2 linked regions of the Thiohalobacter thiocyanaticus genome follow. The protein of the gene in region 1 interacts with the protein of each later gene in a pairwise test. Links are inferred from orthologs where the notes say so. Each region holds a gene or a part of one and is shown on either strand. Other genes may lie near its edges. The genes, in order: CFK21_RS13050 and mrcB.

Region 1 (4,769 bases):
TGGCCGAAATCATTGCCGCCGCGGTGCCCAAGCGCGAGCCCGGCCGGCATCCGGCCACCCGCAGTTTTCAGGCCATCCGCATCCATGTGAACCGCGAACTGGAAGAGTTGGAGACGGTGCTGCCGCAGGCGGTGGACCTGCTCGCCCCGGGCGGGCGTTTGGCGGTGATCAGTTTTCACTCCCTGGAGGACCGCCTGGTCAAACGCTTCATGCGCAGGGAGTGCAAGGGCGAGGAGCTGCCGCTGGACCTGCCGGTCACCGGCACGAGCCAGGGCCGCCTGCGCCTGGTCGGCAAGGCGCGCCATGCCGGTGAGGCAGAGGTGCAGGCCAATCCCCGGGCGCGCAGTGCCGTACTGCGGGTCGCGGAGCGGTTGCAGTGAAGCTGCTGCTCGCATTGCTGCTGGCTGGCGTGATCGCTTCCGGTATCGGCGTGGTCTATGCGCGCCACCAGAGCCGGGCCCTGTTCGTGCAGCTGCAGTCACTGCTGAGCGAACGGGATGCGTTGAACATCGAATGGGGGCAGCTGCAGCTTGAACAGAGCACCCTGGCCACCCATGGCCGGATCGAGCGACTGGCAACCGAGCGGCTGGAGATGCATGTGCCGGCCCACGACGAAATCATCCTGGTGAAGCCATGACGACGCCAAGCATTGCAGACAGGCAGCAGTACCGCCATTACCTGGTGCTGGCGGCGTTCGGTTTCGGCCTGCTGGCCCTGCTGTGGCGGGTGGTGGACCTGCAGTGGTTCGATCGCGGCTTCCTGCAGGGGCAGGCCGATGCCCGGCACCTGCGCACGGTCTCGCTGCCGGCGCACCGGGGCATGATCACCGACCGCAACGGCGAGCCGCTGGCGGTCAGCACCCCGGTGGACTCGGTCTGGGCCAATCCCCAGGAGCTGGTGCCGGCGCGGGAATACCTGCAGGCACTGGCCAAGATCCTGGAACTGGACATCGACTATCTGCAGCGACTGCTGGGACGGCGCGCCGACCGTGAATTCGTCTACCTGCGCCGGCACGTGCCGCCGGCCACGGCCGCCCAGGTCAGGGCGCTGGATGCTCCCGGTGTCTATCTGCAGCGCGAGTACCGTCGCTACTACCCGGACGGGGAGGTGGTGGCGCATCTCATCGGCTTTACCGATATCGACGACCGCGGCCAGGAAGGGCTGGAGCTGGCCTATGACGATTGGCTCAGCGGCGCCGACGGCGCCAAGCGGGTGCTCAAGGACGGCCGTCACCACGTGATTGCCGACGTGGAGTTGATTCGCCCGGCCAGTCCCGGTCGGGATCTGCGTCTGAGTATCGATCGGCGCATTCAATATCAGGCCTATCGTGAATTGAAGAGCGCGGTGCAGCGTCACCGTGCCAGTTCGGGCTCGGTGGTGGTGCTGGATGCCGTCACCGGCGAGGTGCTGGCGATGGTCAACCAGCCTTCGTTCAACCCCAACAACCGTCATGCCATCCAGCCCGGCGCGGTGCGCAACCGGGCCGTGACCGACGTGCTCGAGCCGGGCTCGACCATGAAGCCCTTCACCATCGCCGCCGCCCTGCAGAGCGGACAGTATGATATCGGCAGTACGGTGAATACCGCGCCCGGCTATTACCGGGTCGGCAGCAATACGGTGCGTGATGAGCACGACAACGGCCGGCTCGACCTGGCCGGCATCATCCGCAAGTCCAGTAATGTCGGTGCCAGCAAGATTGCCCTGTCGCTCGATCCCGAGCAGCTGTGGCGGGTCTACAGCGGCGCCGGCTTCGGTACCAGCGTCGGCACCGGCTTTCCCGGCGAGGTCTCCGGCGTGCTGGCCAGCCATCACCGTTGGCAGAAGATCGAGCAGGCCACGCTCGCCTTCGGTTACGGTATCTCGGTCACGCCGCTGCAGCTGGCGCGCGCCTACGGCCTGCTGGCCAACGAAGGCAGGCTGCTGCCGGTCAGTTTCCTGCATCAGGACGAGTTGCCGCGCGGGCGTTCGGTGCTGGATCCGGCCGTGGTGCGCTCGGTGCGGCGCATGATGGAGGCGGTCGTCAGCAACCAGGGCACCGCGCCGCTGGCCCGGGTGCCCGGCTACCGGGTCGCCGGCAAGACCGGCACGGTGCACAAGGCCACGGCCGGCGGCTATGCCGAGGACCGTTACAACGCCCTGTTCGTCGGCATGGCCCCGGCCTCGGATCCGCGCCTGGTGGTGGCGGTCGTGATCAACGACCCGCGCGGCGAGGACTATTTCGGCGGCAAGGTGGCCGGACCGGTGTTCTCGCGGGTCATGTCCGGCGCCCTGCGCTTGCTGAATCTGCCGCCGGATGCCGAACCGGCGCCGCGGCAGCAGACGCCGGCGCCGCTGCTGCGCCAGGCCGCGGCGGGAGGTCCGGCATGATGGCCGCCGAGGCGCTGCATCCGGGGATGTCGCTGTCCGGGCTGCTGGCCGGTCTGGCGCCGGTCGCGCCGGCCCAGGATGTGACCGTGACCGGGCTGGCGCTGGACAGCCGCCGGGTCCGGCCCGGGGATCTGTTCTTCGCCCTGGCCGGTGTACATCAGCACGGGGTGCGGCATGTGGCCGAGGCCAGCCGCCGCGGGGCCGTGGCCGTGTGCTGGGAGCCCGACGAGGAGATCGACGAGACTGCCCCCGAACTGCAGGGTCTGAACCTGCCGGTGGTGGCCGTGCCCGGTCTGGGGACGCAGGTCTCGGCCATTGCCGGCCGTTTCCATAACCACCCCTCGCGCGACCTCTACACCGTGGGCGTGACCGGCACCGACGGCAAGACCTCCTGCACCCATTTCATCGCCCAGGCCCTGCATGGCCCGGGGCGCGCCTGCGGCCTGATCGGCACCCTCGGCGCCGGCCTGTTCGATGCCCTGGATCCGGCCACCCATACCACGCCCGATCCGGTCAGCCTGCAGGCGATCCTGGCCGGGATGCGTGATCAGGGCGCGCGCGCCGTGGTGATGGAGGTCTCCTCGCATGCCCTGGACCAGGCCCGTGCCGGCGGGGTGCATTTCGACGTAGCCGTGCTGACCCATGTCAGTCGCGATCACCTGGATTATCACGGCAGCGAGGGCGCCTACCGTGACGCCAAGCGGCGGCTGTTCCGCTTCCCCTCGCTGCGTCTGGCCGTACTCAATGCTGACGACGACCTGGGCCGGGAACTGCTGGCCGCCGATGCGCTGGACTGCCCGGTCTGCGCCTACGCGCTGGAGGCGACCGAACTGGCGCGCCGCAGCGAGCGCTTCGTGGTCGCCGAACGGGTCGAGACGGCGCGCACCGGTCTGCAACTGCAGATCCTCACCCACCAGGGCGCGGTCGAACTGCGCTCCGGTCTGCTCGGCCGTTTCAACGCGGCCAACCTGCTGGCCGCTCTGGCCGTGCTGCTGGACCACGGCCTGTCTCCGGCAGAGGCCGCGCAGCGGCTGGCGGGCGTGACCACCGTCCCCGGTCGCATGGAAGCGCTGGGCGGCAGCGGCGGCCTGCCGCTGGTGGTGATCGACTATGCCCATACCCCGCGTGCGCTGGAACAGGTACTGCTGGCGCTGCGCGAACACTGTGCCGGGCACCTCTGGTGCATCTTCGGTGCCGGCGGCGAGCGCGACCCGGGCAAGCGGCCGCTGATGGGTGCGGCGGTCGAGCGACTGGCCGACTACGTCATGCTGACCACCGACAACCCGCGCCACGAGGACCCGACCCAGATCATCGTGGATATCCTCGGCGGTACCGCCGATCCGGATGCCTGCTACATCCAGCCCGACCGGGCGCGTGCCATTGCGCATGTGCTGGAACTGGCGCGGCCTGACGACGTGGTACTGATCGCCGGCAAGGGACACGAGGACTATCAACTCATTGGCGAGCGGAGACTGCATTTCAGTGACCGCGAAGTCGTGCAGAGGTGGTTCGAGTCCGGGAGGCAGTCATGATTGCCATGGCGCTGTCCGAAGCGGCGCAGGTCGTGCGGGGACGGCTGCAGGGCGCGGATACGCGTTTCGCCGGCCTGAGCACCGACAGCCGCGGCCTGGAGCGCGGCAACCTGTTCGTGGCGCTGGCGGGTGAGCGTTTCGACGGCCACGACTATCTCGATCAGGCCGCGGCCGGCGGTGCTGCGGGCGCGCTGGTCAGCACGGCGGTGACGGAACTGCTGCCCTGCATCCGGGTGACCGATACCCGGCTGGCGCTGGGTGGACTGGCCGCGGCCTGGCGCGCGCGTTTCGATATCCCGCTGGTGGCGGTCACCGGCAGCAACGGCAAGACCACGGTCAAGGAGATGCTGGCCGCCATCCTGGGCATGGAACATCAGGTGCTGGCCACCCGCGGCAACCTCAACAACGATATCGGCGTGCCCCTGACCCTGGGTCGGCTGGACGCCGCGCATACGGCCGCCGTGATCGAAATGGGCGCCAACCATCCGGGCGAGATCGCTTACCTCACCGGCCTGGCCCGGCCGACGGTCGCGCTGATCACCAATGCCGGACCCGCCCATCTGGAGGGGTTCGGCAGCCTGGAAGGCGTGGCGCGGGCCAAGGCCGAGATCTATGACAGGCTGGGTCCCGAGGGCCTGGCCGTGGTCAACCGCGACGATGCCTTCGCCGACTACTGGCTGATGCGACTGCAGGGCCGGCGGATCATGACCTTCGGGCTGGAGATGCAAGCCGATGTCAGCGCCGAAGTGTCGCCGCATGAATCGGGCCAGCGGCTGGTTCTGCGCACCCCGGCCGGCAGCATCGAGGTCGAACTGGCGCTGCCGGGGCGGCACAACGCCATGAACGCCCTGGCCGCCGTCGCTGCCGCCC
Region 2 (15,706 bases), 950 kb from region 1 along the record:
GGGCCGGCGCGGGCCGGACAGGCCGGCGGCCAGGGTGCCGCCCAGCGTGGCGGTGTCACCGTAATGCGGCGGCTCGAAGGCCAGCATCTGGCCCTCGGCGGCGAGCAGGTCCTCGATCTCGCGCAACGGCGTGCCGGCGCGGGCGGTGATGACCAGTTCGCTCGGCTCGTAGTGCAGGACACCGCTGTGATCGTGCAGCGACAGGGCTTCGCCCCTGACCGGATGGCCGAGAAAGGCCTTGGTGTTGCCGCCATGGAGGTGGAGTGGCATGCCGCTGTCGGCGGCAGTCCGCACCCGCTCTGCCAGTTCGACCGTCATGTCGCACATCAGAAGCGCTCCAGTTCCGGGTGCGGCAGCTGGCCCTGATGCACATGCATGGCGCCGAACTCGGCGCAGCGGTGCAGGGTGGGCACGGCCTTGCCGGGATTGAGCAGGCCGGCCGGATCGAAGGCCGCTTTGATGGCGTGGAACTGCGCCAGCTCCAGCGGCCGGAACTGGACGCACATCTGGTCGATCTTCTCCATGCCCACGCCATGCTCGCCGGTGATGGTGCCGCCGACCTCGACGCACAACTCCAGGATGCGGCCGCCGAATTCTTCGGTGCGTTCGAGCTCGCCCGGGTTGTTGGCATCGTAGAGGATGAGCGGATGCAGGTTGCCGTCGCCGGCGTGAAAGACGTTGGCCACGGCGAGGTCGTACTCACGTGACAATTCGCCGATGCGGGTGAGCACCTCGGCCAGGCGGCTGCGCGGGATGGTGCCATCCATGCAGTAGTAGTCCGGCGAGATCCGGCCCACGGCCGGGAAGGCGGCCTTGCGCCCCTGCCAGAAGCGGGCGCGCTCGGCCTCGTCGGTGGCGGTACGTACTTCCACCGCACCATGCGTCTGCAACAGCCGGCGCACCTGGCTGATATGTTCGGAGACCTCCTCGTTGGTGCCGTCCAGTTCGCACAGCAGGATGGCCTCGACCTCGGGATAGCCGGCATGCACGAAGTCCTCGGCGGCGCGGATGGCCAGCCGGTCCATCATCTCCAGTCCGGCCGGAATGATGCCGGCGGCAATGATCGCGCCGACCGCATGGCCGGCCCGGGCGACGTCGTCGAAGGCGGCCAGGATGACCTGGGCGCGTTCGGGAATCGGCAGCAGCTTGACGGTGACCTCGGTGATGACCCCGAGCATGCCCTCCGAGCCGGTCATCAGCGCCAGCAGGTCGTAACCGGGCGCATCGGGTGCGGCATTGCCGATGCGCAGCCGCTCGCCGTCGATGGTGAGTATTTCCAGTTCGACCAGGTTGTGCACGGTCAGGCCGTACTTGAGGCAGTGCACGCCGCCGGAATTCTCCGCCACATTGCCGCCGATGCTGCAGGCGATCTGGGAGGAGGGATCGGGCGCATAGTAGAGACCATAGGGTTTCGCCGCCTCGGAAATGGCCAGGTTGCGCACCCCGGGCTGGACCCGCGCGGTGCGGTTGCGCGGGTCGATGTCGAGGATGCGGTTGAATTTCGCCAGGCTGAGCAGGATCCCCTCGGTGTGGGGCAGGGCACCGCCCGACAGGCCGGTGCCGGCACCGCGCGCCACCACCGGGATGGCATGTCTGCTGGCATAGCCGAGCACGGCCCGGACCTGCTCCACCGTCTCCGGCAGCGCCACTGCCAGCGGCAGTTGCCGGTAGGCGGACAGGCCGTCGCACTCGTAGGGATGCAGGTCCTCGGGCAGGTGCAGCAGACCGGCATCGCCCAGCAGCGCCTGCAGATCGGCGATGATGCGGGCGCGGGAAGGACGTTCAACTGTGCTGGCGGCTGTGGACATCGGCTCTGCTGATCCGGTCGGGATACATGCAACTTTAACATTTATGTCCGGGAGATTAACCTTCGGCGGTCCGGGTTATTGCCGGGCCGCAGGCTTGCCCCGGCATGCGCGGCGCCGGACAATGCATCATCATTTCACTGAGCGGACACAGGACGTCACATGGACCCTCAATTCTGGCTCGAGCGCTGGGACAACAACCAGATCGGTTTTCATCAGGACGAGATCAACACGCACCTGCAGCGTTTCTGGCCGCAACTCGGCCTGGCGCCGGACAGTCATGTGTTCGTGCCGCTGGCCGGCAAGACGCTGGACCTGCTGTGGCTGGCCGCTCAGGGCCACCGGGTGACCGGGGTCGAGATCAGCGAACGGGCCGTGCGCGCCTTCTTCGACGAGAACGACCTGACGCCGCAGGTCCGTGACACGGACGGCTTCCGCCTGTGGCAGGCCGGTGAGATCACCCTCATGGAAGGCGACTATTTCGATCTGATACCGGAGGAACTCGGCCCGCTGGATGCCGTGTTCGACCGTGCTTCACTCATTGCCCTGCCGCCGGCCATGCGTCCGGGCTATGCCCGCCAGCTGCAACGGCTGGCCCCGGCCTGTCCCGTGCTGCTGGTCACACTGGACTATGATCAGGACGAAATGGACGGACCGCCCTTCGCCGTCAGTGCCGGGGAGGTCGAACAACTCTACGCGGCCAGCCACCGGATCAGTCCGCTGGACGTGCTGGATGTGCTGGCCGAAAACGCCCGCTTCCGCGAACGCGGTCTGACCCGGTTGGAGGAGCGCGTCTATCGGCTGGCGCCCCTCGCCTGACAGCCGGCCTCTGCGCTTTTCTCACGAAAACAGCCCGTTGTATTGCCTTTCTGCTAAGTTCTGACAGCTAACGGCCGTTATAGGCATTAGTCCCGTCCGCAGCGACGGCCGGCTGGATCCGGCCGCTGCTGGAAAGGGTCGAATAGTCTGTAAAACATGGTGTTACGTCAGGGATAGAGAAAGGATCGAGATTATGGAGCGCAGCCTGAGCGGCCGTCCGGCCGCTGCCCCGTCCCCGTTCCGCCGCCGCGCCGGCGCCCTGCTGCTGGCGGCTGGTCTGTGGCTGCTGGCGATGACGGCCTCGGCCGCCGACAGCGATTTCGTGGCCGCCGGGTCGAGCGCCGGCGTCGATGCAGTGTTGATCATCGACAGTTCCGGCAGCATGAAGGAGACCGATCCCCGGCGCATGCGGGTTCCCGCCGCGCGCATGTTCATCTCCCTGCTGGGCGATGACGACCGGGTGGGGGTGATCAGCTTCAGCGACAAGGGCTACCCGGTCGCCCACCTCACACCGGCTACCGAGGCCAATCACCGGCAGCTGTTCGCGGCCGTCGACAAGGTCTCCGCCCTCGGCGCCTATACCAACCTGCATGCCGCACTGGAAACCGGCCGCCGGATGCTGGACGCGGCGGACGGCGAGGATCGGCGGCGCCTGCTGCTGCTGATGTCCGACGGCAGGATGGACACGGGCGACTTCGACCAGGACCAGGCGCTCACCCGTGCCATCGAAGAGGACATGATCGGCGAATTGCGCGCAGCCGGCATCGAGGTCTACACCCTGGCCTTCACCGAGGCCTCGGACATGCCCCTGCTGCGTACCATCGCCAGCGGCACCGACGGCATTTCACGCCTGGCCTCGAATGACCGCGAACTGCACCGCGTCTTCAGTACCCTGTTCGAGAGTGCGAAGAAACCCGACATGCTGCCGATCGAGGGCGGCGAATTCCTGGTCGACGACGCCATCGAGGAGGTCACCGTGGTGGCCTCGAAGCACACGCCGGGCTCCGAGATCAAGTTGATCATGCCCGATGCGCGTGTCATCCGGCCCGAGGTCGCAGGCCCGGCCGTGCGCTGGCATGAATCCGACGGCTTCGACATGATCACCATCGACCAGCCGCCGGCCGGTACCTGGCGGCTGGTCTCCGACGGCGCCGACAACCGCGCCTACGTGGTGACCGACATGCGTCTGGAAGGCCGGCTCGATGTCACTGAGCCCGCCATCGGTGAACAGATGCAGGCCCGGGCCTGGCTGGAGCAGGGCGGCGAGCCGATCACGGCGGCCGAGATCCTCGATCACACCACCTTCCGGATGGAGATCATTCCGCCCGAAGGGGAGTCGCGGCACCTGTCGCTCGCTGCCGATGCAGCAGCCGATCCGGGCCGTTTCCTGCAGGACTTCGAATTCACCCGGCCGGGCTCGCATCGCATCCGGCTGATTGCCAGCGGCCAGACGTTCACGCGGGAGAAATCCCTGTTCGTGGAGGTGCCGCCGTTGCCGGAAGGGGCAACGTCGTCGACGCCTGAACCGGAAGCCGCAGTCGAGCCCGAATCCGAGCCCGCCGTCGAGGCAGAGCCCGAGCCTGCCGCCGAGCCCGAACCCGAGCCTGAACCTGAATCTCAGGCCGAGCCGGAACCGGAACCGGAGCCGGAGGCCGGAATCCCGCCGGCCCTGCAGGAGGAGATCATCGATCCGGCACCCGAAGCGGAAGACAAGGCGGAGACACAGACCGGGCCCGGCCTGGGCCTGATTCTGGGTCTGTTCGTCCTGGCCAATGTCATCATTGGCGCGGCGATCGGCGGTTTCATCTGGTGGCGCAGACGCCGTCGCCGCAAGGCCGCCGCCCGCGGCGAGGCGGATACCGAGTCAGACACAGACGCGGACGAACAGGACGAGGGTCCTGCAAAGGACTGACTGATCGCAACAGGCCGATGCCATGATACAACTGCACATATACGGCATGCTCGCCATCCTGGAGGTCCTGCTGCTGGTCTCCGTCGTGGCCGGCTGGCTGTATGTGCGCAACCGCCGGAACAACCGCACCATTGCCCACCTCACTGCCTCGCTGCAGCAGCGCGGCGAACCGGCCACCGCGTCCGAGCCACCGGTTGCAGATGCAGCGTCCACACACGCCGCCGCCGTTGACCAGAGCCGGAGCTTTTCCGATTTCCTGCGTGAGGAGTTGGATGCCTCCAGCGTCATGCTGGGCTCGGATGCAGCGCCGGAGTCCGGCAGCGCAGCCGACCCCGAGTCCGATTCCGCTGACGAGCAGGCGCAGGTGCGCCAGATGCTGGCTGCGCGCCACCAGTTCCTGCAACTGGAACTGGATACCCAGGACATGCGCCAGGATCCGCAGGCGCGGCGCCGGCATATCGTGGAGCAGATGCATAGCCTGCTGGCGACCTTCACCCCGGCCGCAGTCGGGACGGCGGAAACGGAGCCCGTCAGCGAACCGGATGCCGACAGCGACGCACTGGCACGCGAACAGCAGTTGGAAAGCCAGCTGTCGCACCTGCGCACCGTGGTCGGCAACCAGCAGGACGTGATGCGCGAACTGCGCCAGCTGCTGGAGCAGGAAATGGGCGAGTCCGAGGAGATGCGCGAGATCATCGCCAGGCTCCAGGACGCCGAGGCCAGCAGTCTCGAACTCGAACGTTCGCTCGAAGTGATGGGCAAGTCGACAGCATCGGGAACGGAGGCGGGCGGTTATCAGTCCAGTCCGGATTCCGACATGCTGCGTAATCTGGTCGGCAGCCAGCAGCAGACCATCAGCCGGCTGCAGACCATGCTCAAACAGTCCGTCGGCGAAAAGGAAACCTCGGTGGAGTTGCGCGACGCCATGGAAAAGATCCAGCGCTCGAACCAGGAACTGGGCACCTGCGTCATGGTGCTCGAGGACGAGAACAGCATGCTGCGTGACCAGATCCAGTCGCTGCAGTCGCAGCTGGATGACTTTCTGGGGGTGCAGGATACGACCGCCGACGCCGAGCGCGAGTCGCAGCCCGGGGCCGGTGTCGAAGCGGCGCAGGAAGAAGACGTGCTGAATGCAGAGTCGGAGGCCGCAGCAACGGCAAGCGAGCCGAGCCCCGATCCCGAACCCGTCGATGACACGCAGGTGCAGACGCACGCAGATCCCGATATCGCAGCGATGGCGGCCGGGGACGGGATCGAGACCGTTGACGCGGATGAGAGATTGAATGACATGGATGCCGCGCCCGCAACCGCTGCTGAACCGCAGGCAGAGCCCGAAACGGCAGCGGTCGAGGATATCGACGCCCTGCTGGAAGCCACCGCGTCCACAGCCGACGAACCGCCGCCGGAACAGTCGCCGGCGCCGGGCACGGCAAGCGGTACAGCAGACGATACCGGCGCATCCGACGAGGAAGGTAACCACGCCGGTATCAATACCCTGAAGGACATCGACCTCGACAGCGACGGGGACGCGACCCTGAGCGACGAGGACATCGACGCCCTGCTGTCGGGCCGGAAACAGAACTGAGTCTCAGCACCGGCGAGTCAATCTGGCAATCGGATTGCGCCTGACGTACCCTTGCCCGCTGTTGCAAGACGGATCAGCAGGCATGGCAAGCCGCCGCAAGAAAACATCCTCCCGCAAAGGTTCCGCATCCCGATCCCGCAAGAAGCGCCCGCAGCGCAGTTTTCCCTGGTTCCGGCTGCTGCTGGCAGTACTGGTGGTGGCGGCGGGGTATGGCGTCTATCTGGATGCGACCATCCGGGCCAAGTTCGAGGGCCAGCGCTGGGCGCTGCCGGCGCGTGTCTATGCCCAGCCGCTGGAACTGTATGCCGGTCTGGAACTGAGCCCGGCACGGTTTGCCGCCGCGTTGGAACGCGTGGGTTACCAGCAGGTGCCGGCCCTGCGCCATCCGGGCGAGTTCTCGCGCGACCGCAGCCGGTTTCACCTGCATACCCAACGCTTCCGCTTCTGGGATGCCGAAGAGCCGGCGCGGCGCCTGCGCATCGATTTCGCCGGCGACCGCATCAGTGGCATCAATGAACTGGCCGGCGGTCGGGCGGTGCCGATCGTCCGCCTGGAACCTGAGCAGATCGCGAGCATCTACCCCACCCACGGCGAGGACCGAATCCTGGTCAGTCTGGACGCGGTGCCGGAGTTCCTCACCGCTGCCCTGATCGTGACCGAGGACCGCGGTTTCTACGAGCACAGCGGCATCTCGCTGCGCGGCATCGCCCGCGCCCTGTTCGCCAATATCCGCGCCGGCGGAGTGGTGCAGGGCGGCAGCACCCTGACCCAGCAACTGGTCAAGAACTTCTTCCTCACCCGGGAACGGACCCTGGTGCGCAAGGGCAACGAGGCCCTGATGGCCCTGCTGCTGGAGTTGCATTACGACAAGAATGAAATCCTCGAGGCCTATCTCAACGAGGTCTACCTGGGCCAGGACGGGGCGCGCAGCATCCACGGCTTCGGTCTGGCCAGTCGCTTCTATTTCGGTCGCGCGCTGGAGGCGCTGGCCCCGGAGCAGATGGCGTTGCTGGTGGGGATGGTCAAGGGGCCGTCCTATTACGACCCGCGTCGCCATCCACAGCGGGCTCGGGAGCGGCGCAACCTGGTGCTGGACCTGCTGGCCGAACAGGGCCGGTTCGAACCCGCCGAGGCCGCCCGGCTCAAGGCCCGGCCGCTCGGCGTGGTGGAGAAACGCCGCCTGGCCAGCAACGCCCATCCCGCCTTCCTGGAACTGGTGCGCCACCAGCTGCAGCGCGACTACCGCGAGGAGGATCTGCGTTCCGAGGGTCTGCGCATCTTCACCACCCTGGATCCGCTGCTGCAGCGTACGGTCGAGACTCAGGCCGAGGCCCGGCTGGGGCAGCTGGAGCGCGGCTACCGGATCGAGGCCGGGGCCCTGCAGACCGCGGTGATCGTGACCCGCTACCAGAACGGCGAGGTGCTGGCCCTGCTCGGCGACCGCGACCCGCACGCCGCCGGCTTCAACCGGGCACTGGAGGCACGGCGCCAGGTGGGGTCCCTGATCAAGCCCTTCGTCTACCTGACCGCGCTGGATTCACGCGCCTACAGCCTGGCCAGCCGGTTGCAGGATGCCCCCCTCACCCTGGACATGCCGGTGGGCGATGCCTGGCAGCCGCGCAACTACGACAAGCAGTTCCGCGGCGAGGTGCTGCTGATCGATGCCCTGGTGGAATCACTGAACGTACCCACCGCCCGGATGGGGCTGGACATCGGGCTGGAACCGATCATCCAGACCCTGCGGCGGATGGGCTATCCGGACGACATCCGGCCGCTGCCCTCGCTGCTGCTGGGTGCGCTGGAACTGACCCCGCTGGAAGTCACCCAGCTGTATCAGGGCCTGGCGGCCAATGGTTTCCGCTCGCCGCTGCAGGCGATCCGCGAAGTGGTCGATGCCGAGGGCCTGCCGCTGCAGCGCTATCCGCTGGAGGTACAGCGGGTGGCCGATCCGGCCGCCGTATCCTTGGTACAATACGCCCTGCGCGAGGTGGCCAGGCGCGGGACCGCGAAGGCCCTGGGCGCGCGCTTCGGCGCGGACACGGGCCTGGCGGGCAAGACCGGCACTACCGACGATTTGCGCGACAGCTGGTTCGCCGGCTACGACGACGACCGCCTGATGGTGGTCTGGGTCGGGCGCGACGACAACCGCAGCATGGGGCTGACCGGCAGCCAGGGCGCGCTGCAGCTGTGGAGCGAGATCATGGCGCGCAGCGGGGTGTTGCCCTCGATCTACACCCCGGCGGCCGGGGTGAGTCTGGTCGAAATCGACCCGGCCAGCGGACTGCGGGCCGACCGTGGCTGCGAGGATCGGGTACAATGGCCCTTCATCGAGGGCACCGCGCCCGAAACCCTGGCGCCCTGCGCCCATGGCGACAACTCCGGCCCCGGCAACTGGTTCAGGCAATGGTTCGATTGACACAAATCCTGCTGCGTTTTCTGCCGCTGAGCGCTCTGCTGCTCGCGGCCTGCGCCACCGCGCCGCCGGGCGAGCGTGCCCCGGTGATCGACGCCGGCAGTCCGGCGGAATCGGATATCGGCGGCGCTGTGTCAAGCTCACCCCGCAGCGTGGATCAGGCCCCCACGACCGTGGAGGTAATACCGTTGGAGCGCGCCGCCCCGCCGGCCGGCAGCCCGGCCGTGGCCAGCCTGCTCGGTCAGGCCGAGGCGGCCAGCCGCGAGCGTGACTGGTCGGCGGCGGCCGTGTCACTGGAACGCGGTCTGCGCATCGAGCCGCGCAATCCGGTGCTGTGGAACCGTCTGGCCGAGGTCCGGCTGCAGCAGGGCCAGTTCCGCCAGGCCGAACAACTGGCGGCCAAATCGAACAGCCTCGCCGGCGGCGATCGCCTGCTGCAGACGCGCAACTGGCGCCTGATCGCCCGGGCCCGACGCCAGCTGGGGGACGAACCCGGCGCGGTGGAGGCCGAACGCCGGGCAGAAGCCTTTCGCTAACCGGCTGTCAACGTTGTAGAATGCCCACATTCTTCTGCTCTCCCTCGATGGGAGGGGTGAGGGAGGGTGAGTTTGACTGGGACTGCCTGCTCGCCCCCTGCGGCCTCCCCGTCGAGGGGAGGAGGAAGCGTCTACCGGGCAGAACGCGGCACAGCCCGGTTCAACTGGAGCGACCGGGCATCATGGCCGAACCGGAATCAAACCCTAACGACAGGCCGGCCGAGGACGAGAACCCCTACGCCGTCGACAAGCTGATCTCCCAGGCCCGGCGACTGGCCGCCGACTACTGGCGCGCCACCGGTAAGCCGTTGCCCGGCATCAGCGCCGAGATCGCTGAGAACGACGCCGCCCGATTGCTCGATCTGGAACTGGCCGAGGACCGCCAGGCCGGCTTTGATGCCGTCGGCCGCGGTGCGCGCGAGGGCCGCCGCATCCAGATCAAGTGCCGCACCATCTTCGATGAGAGCAAGTCCGGCCACCGCCTTGGCCAGCTCAAGCTGGACAGGGACTGGGACAGCGTGGTGCTGGTGCTGATGGACGACAGCTACGAGCCTACCGAGATCTACGAGGCCGACCGCGATGTCATCATCGAGACCATCGACGCGGCCGCCGCCAGCAAACGCAGCAAGCGCGGTCCCTTGTCCATCGCCCGTTTCAAGGCCATCGGCCGCCTGGTCTGGACCCGGGAGGAGGGCGTCCTCGAGAATGACGAGGGCTGAGGGCGGCATCAACGCAGAAGACACAGGGTGGAATTAATCGGATCACCGTCATTCCGGCGCAGGCCCGTAGGTCGGGTTAGCGTAGCGTAACCCGACACAGCCCGGTACGAGTCGGATTACGCCCTGCGGGCTAATCCGACCTACTTGTTGACTCACCAGAACCCTACCCTATCGTGACCGAACTCGACTCGACAGCCTTCGAACTCCTCGGCAGTACCGGCCCCTTCGCCGAACTGGTCAGCGGCTTCAATGTGCGCGAACCGCAGCTGCGCATGGCGGCAGCCGTGGAGCAGGCCATCGACGCCCGCGAGCAGCTGGTGGTCGAGGCCGGCACCGGCACCGGCAAGACCTACGCCTACCTGGTGCCGGTGCTGCACAGCGGCAAGCGCGCCATTCTCTCGACCGGCACCCGCCATCTGCAGGATCAGCTGTTCCACAGCGACCTGCCGCGGGTGTGCGAGGCGCTGGGCGTGCAGCCGAAGCTCGCCCTGCTCAAGGGCCGATCGAATTACCTGTGTCTGCACCGACTACAACTCACCCTGGAGGAAGGGCGCTTCGCCCGCCGCCGCCAGGCGGCCGAGGTGCAGGCCATCAACGACTGGTCCGGCCGCACCCGTACCGGTGATGTCAGCGAGTTGAGCGATGTCCCCGAGGATGCGCCGGTCTGGCCGCGCGTAACCTCCACGGCCGACAACTGCCTGGGCAGCGACTGTCCGTCCTACCGTGACTGCTTCGTACTCAAGGCCCGGCGCCGCGCCCAGGAGGCCGAGGTGGTGGTGGTCAACCATCATCTGCTCAGTGCCGACATGGCGCTCAAGGAGGAAGGCTTCGGCGAACTGCTGCCCGGCGCCGAGGTAGTGGTGATCGACGAGGCGCATCAGCTCCCCGAGACCGCTGCGCAGTTCTTCGGGCTGAGCCTGGGCAGCCGTCAGCTGCAGCAGCTGGCCCGCGATGCAAAGGCCGAGCACCTGCGCGAGGCAGGCGACATGCAGAACCTGCCCGACAGTGCCGATGCGCTGGACAAGGCCGCCGCCGACCTGCGTCTGGCCTTCGGTCAGGGCAACCGCCGCCTGCCCTGGAAGGATATCCGCCACAAGCCGGAGGTGGAGTCCGCGCTGGCGGATCTCAGGTCGGTGCTGGAGCAGCTGCGTACCTGGCTGGAGACCGCCGCGCCGCGCGGCAAGGGCCTGGAAGGCTGCTGGCACCGGGCCGAGCAGCTTGCCCACAAGCTGGCCCGCGTCTGCGCTGAGGCTGACGGCGAGTACGTCCAATGGCTGGAAACCTATACCCGCAGCTTCGCCATCCATCTCACGCCATTGAACGTGGCCGGCATCTTTCAGCAGCAACTGGCGCGGCTGCCGGCGACCTGGGTCTTCACTTCCGCGACCCTGGCCGTGGGACAGGACTTTCATCATTTCACCGGCCAGCTGGGCCTGCATGAGCCGCACACCCTGCAGCTTGAAAGCCCGTTCGATTTTCAGTCCAACAGCCTGCTGTATGTGCCGCCGGCGCTGCCCGAACCCAACAGTCCCAGCTACACCGGCGCCGTGATGGATCACGCCGAGCACCTGATCGAGGCCAGCGGCGGCCGCGCCTTCCTGTTGTTCACCAGCCATCGCGCCCTGCAGGCGGCGGCCGACCGGCTGCAGGAATCCGAGTACCCGGTACTGGTGCAGGGCCAGATGCCCAAGCGCGAACTGCTGCGCCGCTTCCGCGAGCTCGGCAACGCCGTGCTGCTCGGCACCAGCAGCTTCTGGGAAGGAGTGGACGTGCGCGGCGAGGCCCTGTCACTGGTGCTGATCGACAAGCTGCCCTTCGCCGCTCCCGGCGATCCGGTGGTACAGGCCCGCATCGATCGGCTGCGCGAGGCCGGCGGCAATCCCTTCATGGAGTTTCAGGTGCCGGGTGCGGTCATCACCCTCAAGCAGGGTGTGGGCCGCTTGATCCGCGACGCCGCCGACCGCGGCGTACTGGTGCTGTGCGATCCGCGCCTGCTCAACAAGCCCTACGGCCGGGTGTTCCGCCGCAGCCTGCCGCCCATGCCGCTCACGCGCGAGCTGCGTGAGGTCGAGGCCTTCTTCGCTGCAGGCATGACCGACAAGGGAGAGCAGGCCCGCGCATGACCGCCGCCGCCGATCGCATCCTGGCCCTGGATACGGCCACCGAGGCCTGCAGTGCCGCCCTGTATGTGCAGGGAGATATCACCTCGCGCTGCCTGGTGGACCCGCGCGGCCATGCGCGCAACCTGCTGCCGATGATCGAGGTGCTGCTGAGCGAGGCCGGTCTGAAACTGCAGCAGCTCGACGCCATTGCCTTCGGCCGCGGTCCCGGCAGCTTCACCGGCCTGCGCATCGCCGCCGGCATTACCCAGGGCCTGGCCTTTGCCGCCGGATTGCCTGTCATCCCGGTCTCGACCCTTGCCACCCTGGCACAGGGCGCCGACAACGACGCGGTGCTCGCCGCCATCGACGCCCGCATGCACGAGGTCTACTGGGCCGCTTTTAGCCGCGACCGCGACGGCGTCATGCAGCCGGTCGTGGAGGAGGCCGTGTGCCCGCCGGACCGCGTGACCTGTCCCGGCAGAGGCGAATGGCAGGCCCGCGGCAGCGGCTGGAAGGCCTACGGTGACGCCCTGAACAACCACTGCACCGGGCGCATCGTCCAGTACGAACCCGAGGCCCTGCCGCACGCCGCCGACATGATTCCCCTGGCCCTGCAACTGTACCGGCAGGGCCGGAGCGTCAGCGCCGGGCAGGCGGTGCCGGTCTACCTGCGCGACCAGGTGGTGCAGACCGCGAAGCTGGAATCGAAGTAATAAACGCCTTTGCGTTGAGATTTTAATGATTCAAGGAACAGTCATGGATCTAACCGTCCTGGAGGAAACCCGACAGATCGTCAGTGACAACACCCATGGCGGCGCTTCACTGCTGTTGTTTGCCCTGCTCAAGACACTGTCCGCCGAGAACGGTCAGTATCTCTACCTGCTGAACAAGCTGAAGGACATGACGCCCGAGACCCGCCGGCTCGCCTACCGACTGATGGAACTGATGGCGCAGGGGGGCAACGAGACCGGGGAGTGGAAGACCACAGTTGCCGAGATCGAGGAGATGATCCGCAAGGGTTGAGTCGCTGTCATCGCCACCTGCATGAAGGAGTCATTCGAGGAGTCGCCATGAAACCACTACAGCTTATTGCCCTGTTCTCACTGATGACCTGTACTGTCGTTGCCGGCTGTACCCATACCCGGCAGGCGCAATTGCTCAGTGTGTATAAATATGATGGCTCGGTGCAGTGTGAGGACGGCGGAATAACTGTCGAGAATATGCGGCGTGAGCTGGTCAATGCCGGGGTGGAGGTGATCTGCGGACAGAAGGCCCGGGACGGCAGGGCCTACCCCGCCATGTGCGGGGCGGCGACCGGCCGGATCAATGTCTACACCATCGACGCGACGGATCTTGATGCCGCCGAGGCACAGGGCTTCAAGTCGGTCGAGACGCTGCCCGACGCCCGGATTCCGCCCTGCGAATAGCCGTTTTCGCGGTTATTCCGCTACCGCCTTCTGAATCAGCGGCACCAGCGCCTCAGGCAGCTGGATGCCGCCGGTCAGAGCGAATTCCTGTGCCCGCGGCGACATCTTGCGCCAGGTGCGCTGGATGATGGTGATCCACTTCTCCTCATCGTATTCAGGGTGCTTGCCGGCGAACTCTTCCATGTAGTGTTCGATGAAGACGAGGGCGGCGATGTCCTCCACCATCTGGGTGTCCGGGTTGCGCTTGAGCGCCTTCTTGCCCACAGCCTGCTTGACGCGGTCGACGAAGGCCTCGTCGTAGCCGGCCTGTTCCAGCAGGGCGCCGACGGTTTCGGCATGGAAATCATAGAGGGCGGTGCGCCACTGATGGTAGCCCTTGCGGTCCATCGGGTAATCGCTGCGAGGCGATTTCCAGCGCTGGATATGCTGCGCGCGCACGGCCAGTTTGGCGGCGGCGTCGGCCTGCGGGTCGAAACGCTCGATCATGTCGCTCATGCGATGACCGTAGAGCAGTTCCTTGGGCCAGCTTTCACCGTCGACGGTTTCCTGGTTGGGGTCTTCGCGATTGGCGGCGTCGATCAGTTCGACGGCGCGGTCGAATTTAGCGGTATCTGACATGCAGGAATTCCTTGTTGTGATACCCGCAGAGTTTACCCCAGGCCCTGCGTTTCCAGCCAGCCGGACTTCTTCCTCGCTCCTCACTCCTCACCCCATAAAAAAACCCGCGCAGATGCGCGGGTTGTTGTATTAAGGGAGTGAGCGACGGAATCAGATGAACAGGCAGACGTCGGACTCGCGCGCCACCGGCATGAAGTAGGTCGCGCCGACATAATCCAGGCCGTCGATGAACTCGCTGGAATCGAAGCCGAACACGTCCACCGTCATCTGGCAGGCGGACATCTTCACCTCAGCCTCGATGCACAGCTCGCGCAGTTCCTCGACCGTGGCCACGCCCTTGTTCTTGAAGGTCTTCTTCATCAGGGAGGTGGCGACCTTCTCGAAGCCCGGGATGCCGGCCATGATCAGGTTGGGCATCGGCCAGGTGATGTTCTGGAACCACTTGGGACCGAAGGGCATCTTCATCGGCATGGCCGGGTTGCCCAGCGGGCTGACCTCGGAGGGGATCTCCTTCTTCAGCAGCAGCAGGCCGTAGAAGGTGAAGAAGATGTGGGTGTCCCAGCCCAGGGCCGCGGCGGTGGAGGCCAGGATGAAGGGCGGATAGGCCCAGTCCAGGGTGCCCTTGGTGGCGATCAGCGCCATGCTCGGGGTCTTGCTCTGTTCGATGGCCTGGAGCTTCTGCGGCAACAGTTCGTCGAGCTTCTGGTTCAGCCACTGGTCCATCTGTGCATTCGGTTCAGTCATGTGAGGTCTCCTCGATCGGTCATGTACAGGGTCCCTTTATTGCCGTCATGTTGTCTTGTGCGCGGGACGGCACGCGCCGGCTTCAATAGCCGAATTCACCCACCCAATCACCGGAACGGTGATCGATGCTCACCCATTTCGGGATAAAGGCATCGGCTCGCTTCGCCGGCATGGTCCTGACCGGCGGCTCGCCTTCCAGGGTATCGATATTGCAGACTTCGGCGACGATGGGGCGGAACAGCAGGCTGAGGCCGGGATAAAGCTCGACCGGTTCCAGTACCGACTCCGGTGCGGTATCCGCCTGGTGAAAGCGTAGACGCTTGCGCAGCAGACAGCTGAAAAACAACTCCATCTCCACCACCATCGCGGCGCCGAGCGCCTCAGCCGCCCGGCGGGCACGGGGTGTCAGGGTCGCGGTGATGGGTCTGCCCCGGAGGAAAACGGTAAAACTGCCTTCCGGCAAGGGCCGGGCCATGTCCCGGGCGGGGCGGGTCTGGATGGGTGTGCCGGTCATCAAAGGCCTCCTTCGCCGGTATGGGCCTGGAAAACAAACCAGTTGGTATGTAAAATAGACCCTCACCTGAGGAAAAGTCAAGTAAATGAGTATGTATTTATAAGCTACTGTTCTTGCAGGCATTGAAAACGATGGGACAAAAGAGGGGACGCCAGAGATCGCGCCCCGTATCATGGTCAGACTTATGTCAACCGAAGAACGCCACCGCACCCGCAATCCGGACGCCACCCGCCGGCGCATCCTGGAATCCGCCTATCAGGAGGTCTACCGTCACGGCTACCAGGGCACGCGTCTGGATGACGTGCTCAAGGCCACCGGGCTGACCAAGGGTGCGCTGTATCATCATTTCCCCAACAAGCAGGCCCTGGGCTACGCGGTGGTCGAGGATGTGATCCGCGGGATCATCAGCGACATCTGGCGCAAGCCGCTGGAGCAGGCCGAGGATCCACTGAGCAGCATCATTCATACCATCAGGCACATGGATCGCCTGGCCGGGGATCAGATCACCACCC

What was found.
Region 2: the proteins of CFK21_RS13050 (region 1) and mrcB interact in binary tests that used the Escherichia coli proteins (3 or more experiments, as listed by UniProt). The link is inferred for Thiohalobacter thiocyanaticus from one-to-one orthologs.

The regions. Positions count from the first base shown.
Region 1 is NZ_AP018052.1:2,833,384-2,838,152, reverse strand. Bases 1-3,000 are described here. They hold CFK21_RS13050 (peptidoglycan D,D-transpeptidase FtsI family protein), read left to right. Parts: upstream 1-633; coding sequence 634-2,367; downstream 2,368-3,000. Other genes in these bases: CFK21_RS13045 (UDP-N-acetylmuramoyl-L-alanyl-D-glutamate--2,6-diaminopimelate ligase), read left to right, coding at 2,364-3,000; ftsL (cell division protein FtsL), read left to right, coding at 377-637; rsmH (16S rRNA (cytosine(1402)-N(4))-methyltransferase RsmH), read left to right, coding at 1-380. Also shown: more of CFK21_RS13045, read left to right, coding at 3,001-3,899; CFK21_RS13040 (UDP-N-acetylmuramoyl-tripeptide--D-alanyl-D-alanine ligase), read left to right, coding at 3,896-4,769. UniProt on the Escherichia coli protein: Essential cell division protein that catalyzes cross-linking of the peptidoglycan cell wall at the division septum. Required for localization of FtsN.
Region 2 is NZ_AP018052.1:1,882,193-1,897,898, forward strand. The notes cover bases 5,810-8,870. They hold mrcB (penicillin-binding protein 1B), read left to right. Parts: upstream 5,810-6,203; coding sequence 6,204-8,537; downstream 8,538-8,870. Other genes in these bases: CFK21_RS08680 (hypothetical protein), read left to right, coding at 5,810-6,121; CFK21_RS08690 (tetratricopeptide repeat protein), read left to right, coding at 8,534-8,870. In the rest of the region: glycolate oxidase subunit GlcE, read right to left, coding at 1-327; CFK21_RS08665 (FAD-linked oxidase C-terminal domain-containing protein), read right to left, coding at 327-1,808; CFK21_RS08670 (thiopurine S-methyltransferase), read left to right, coding at 1,968-2,624; CFK21_RS08675 (vWA domain-containing protein), read left to right, coding at 2,818-4,536; more of CFK21_RS08680, read left to right, coding at 4,559-5,809; more of CFK21_RS08690, read left to right, coding at 8,871-9,070; CFK21_RS08695 (hypothetical protein), read left to right, coding at 9,253-9,789; CFK21_RS08700 (ATP-dependent DNA helicase), read left to right, coding at 9,963-11,912; tRNA (adenosine(37)-N6)-threonylcarbamoyltransferase complex dimerization subunit type 1 TsaB, read left to right, coding at 11,909-12,604; CFK21_RS08710 (hypothetical protein), read left to right, coding at 12,648-12,914; CFK21_RS15215 (hypothetical protein), read left to right, coding at 12,962-13,318; CFK21_RS08720 (DUF4202 domain-containing protein), read right to left, coding at 13,331-13,936; sulfur carrier protein DsrE2, read right to left, coding at 14,087-14,578; CFK21_RS08730 (hypothetical protein), read right to left, coding at 14,763-15,194; CFK21_RS08735 (TetR/AcrR family transcriptional regulator), read left to right, coding at 15,379-15,706. UniProt on the Escherichia coli protein: Cell wall formation. Synthesis of cross-linked peptidoglycan from the lipid intermediates.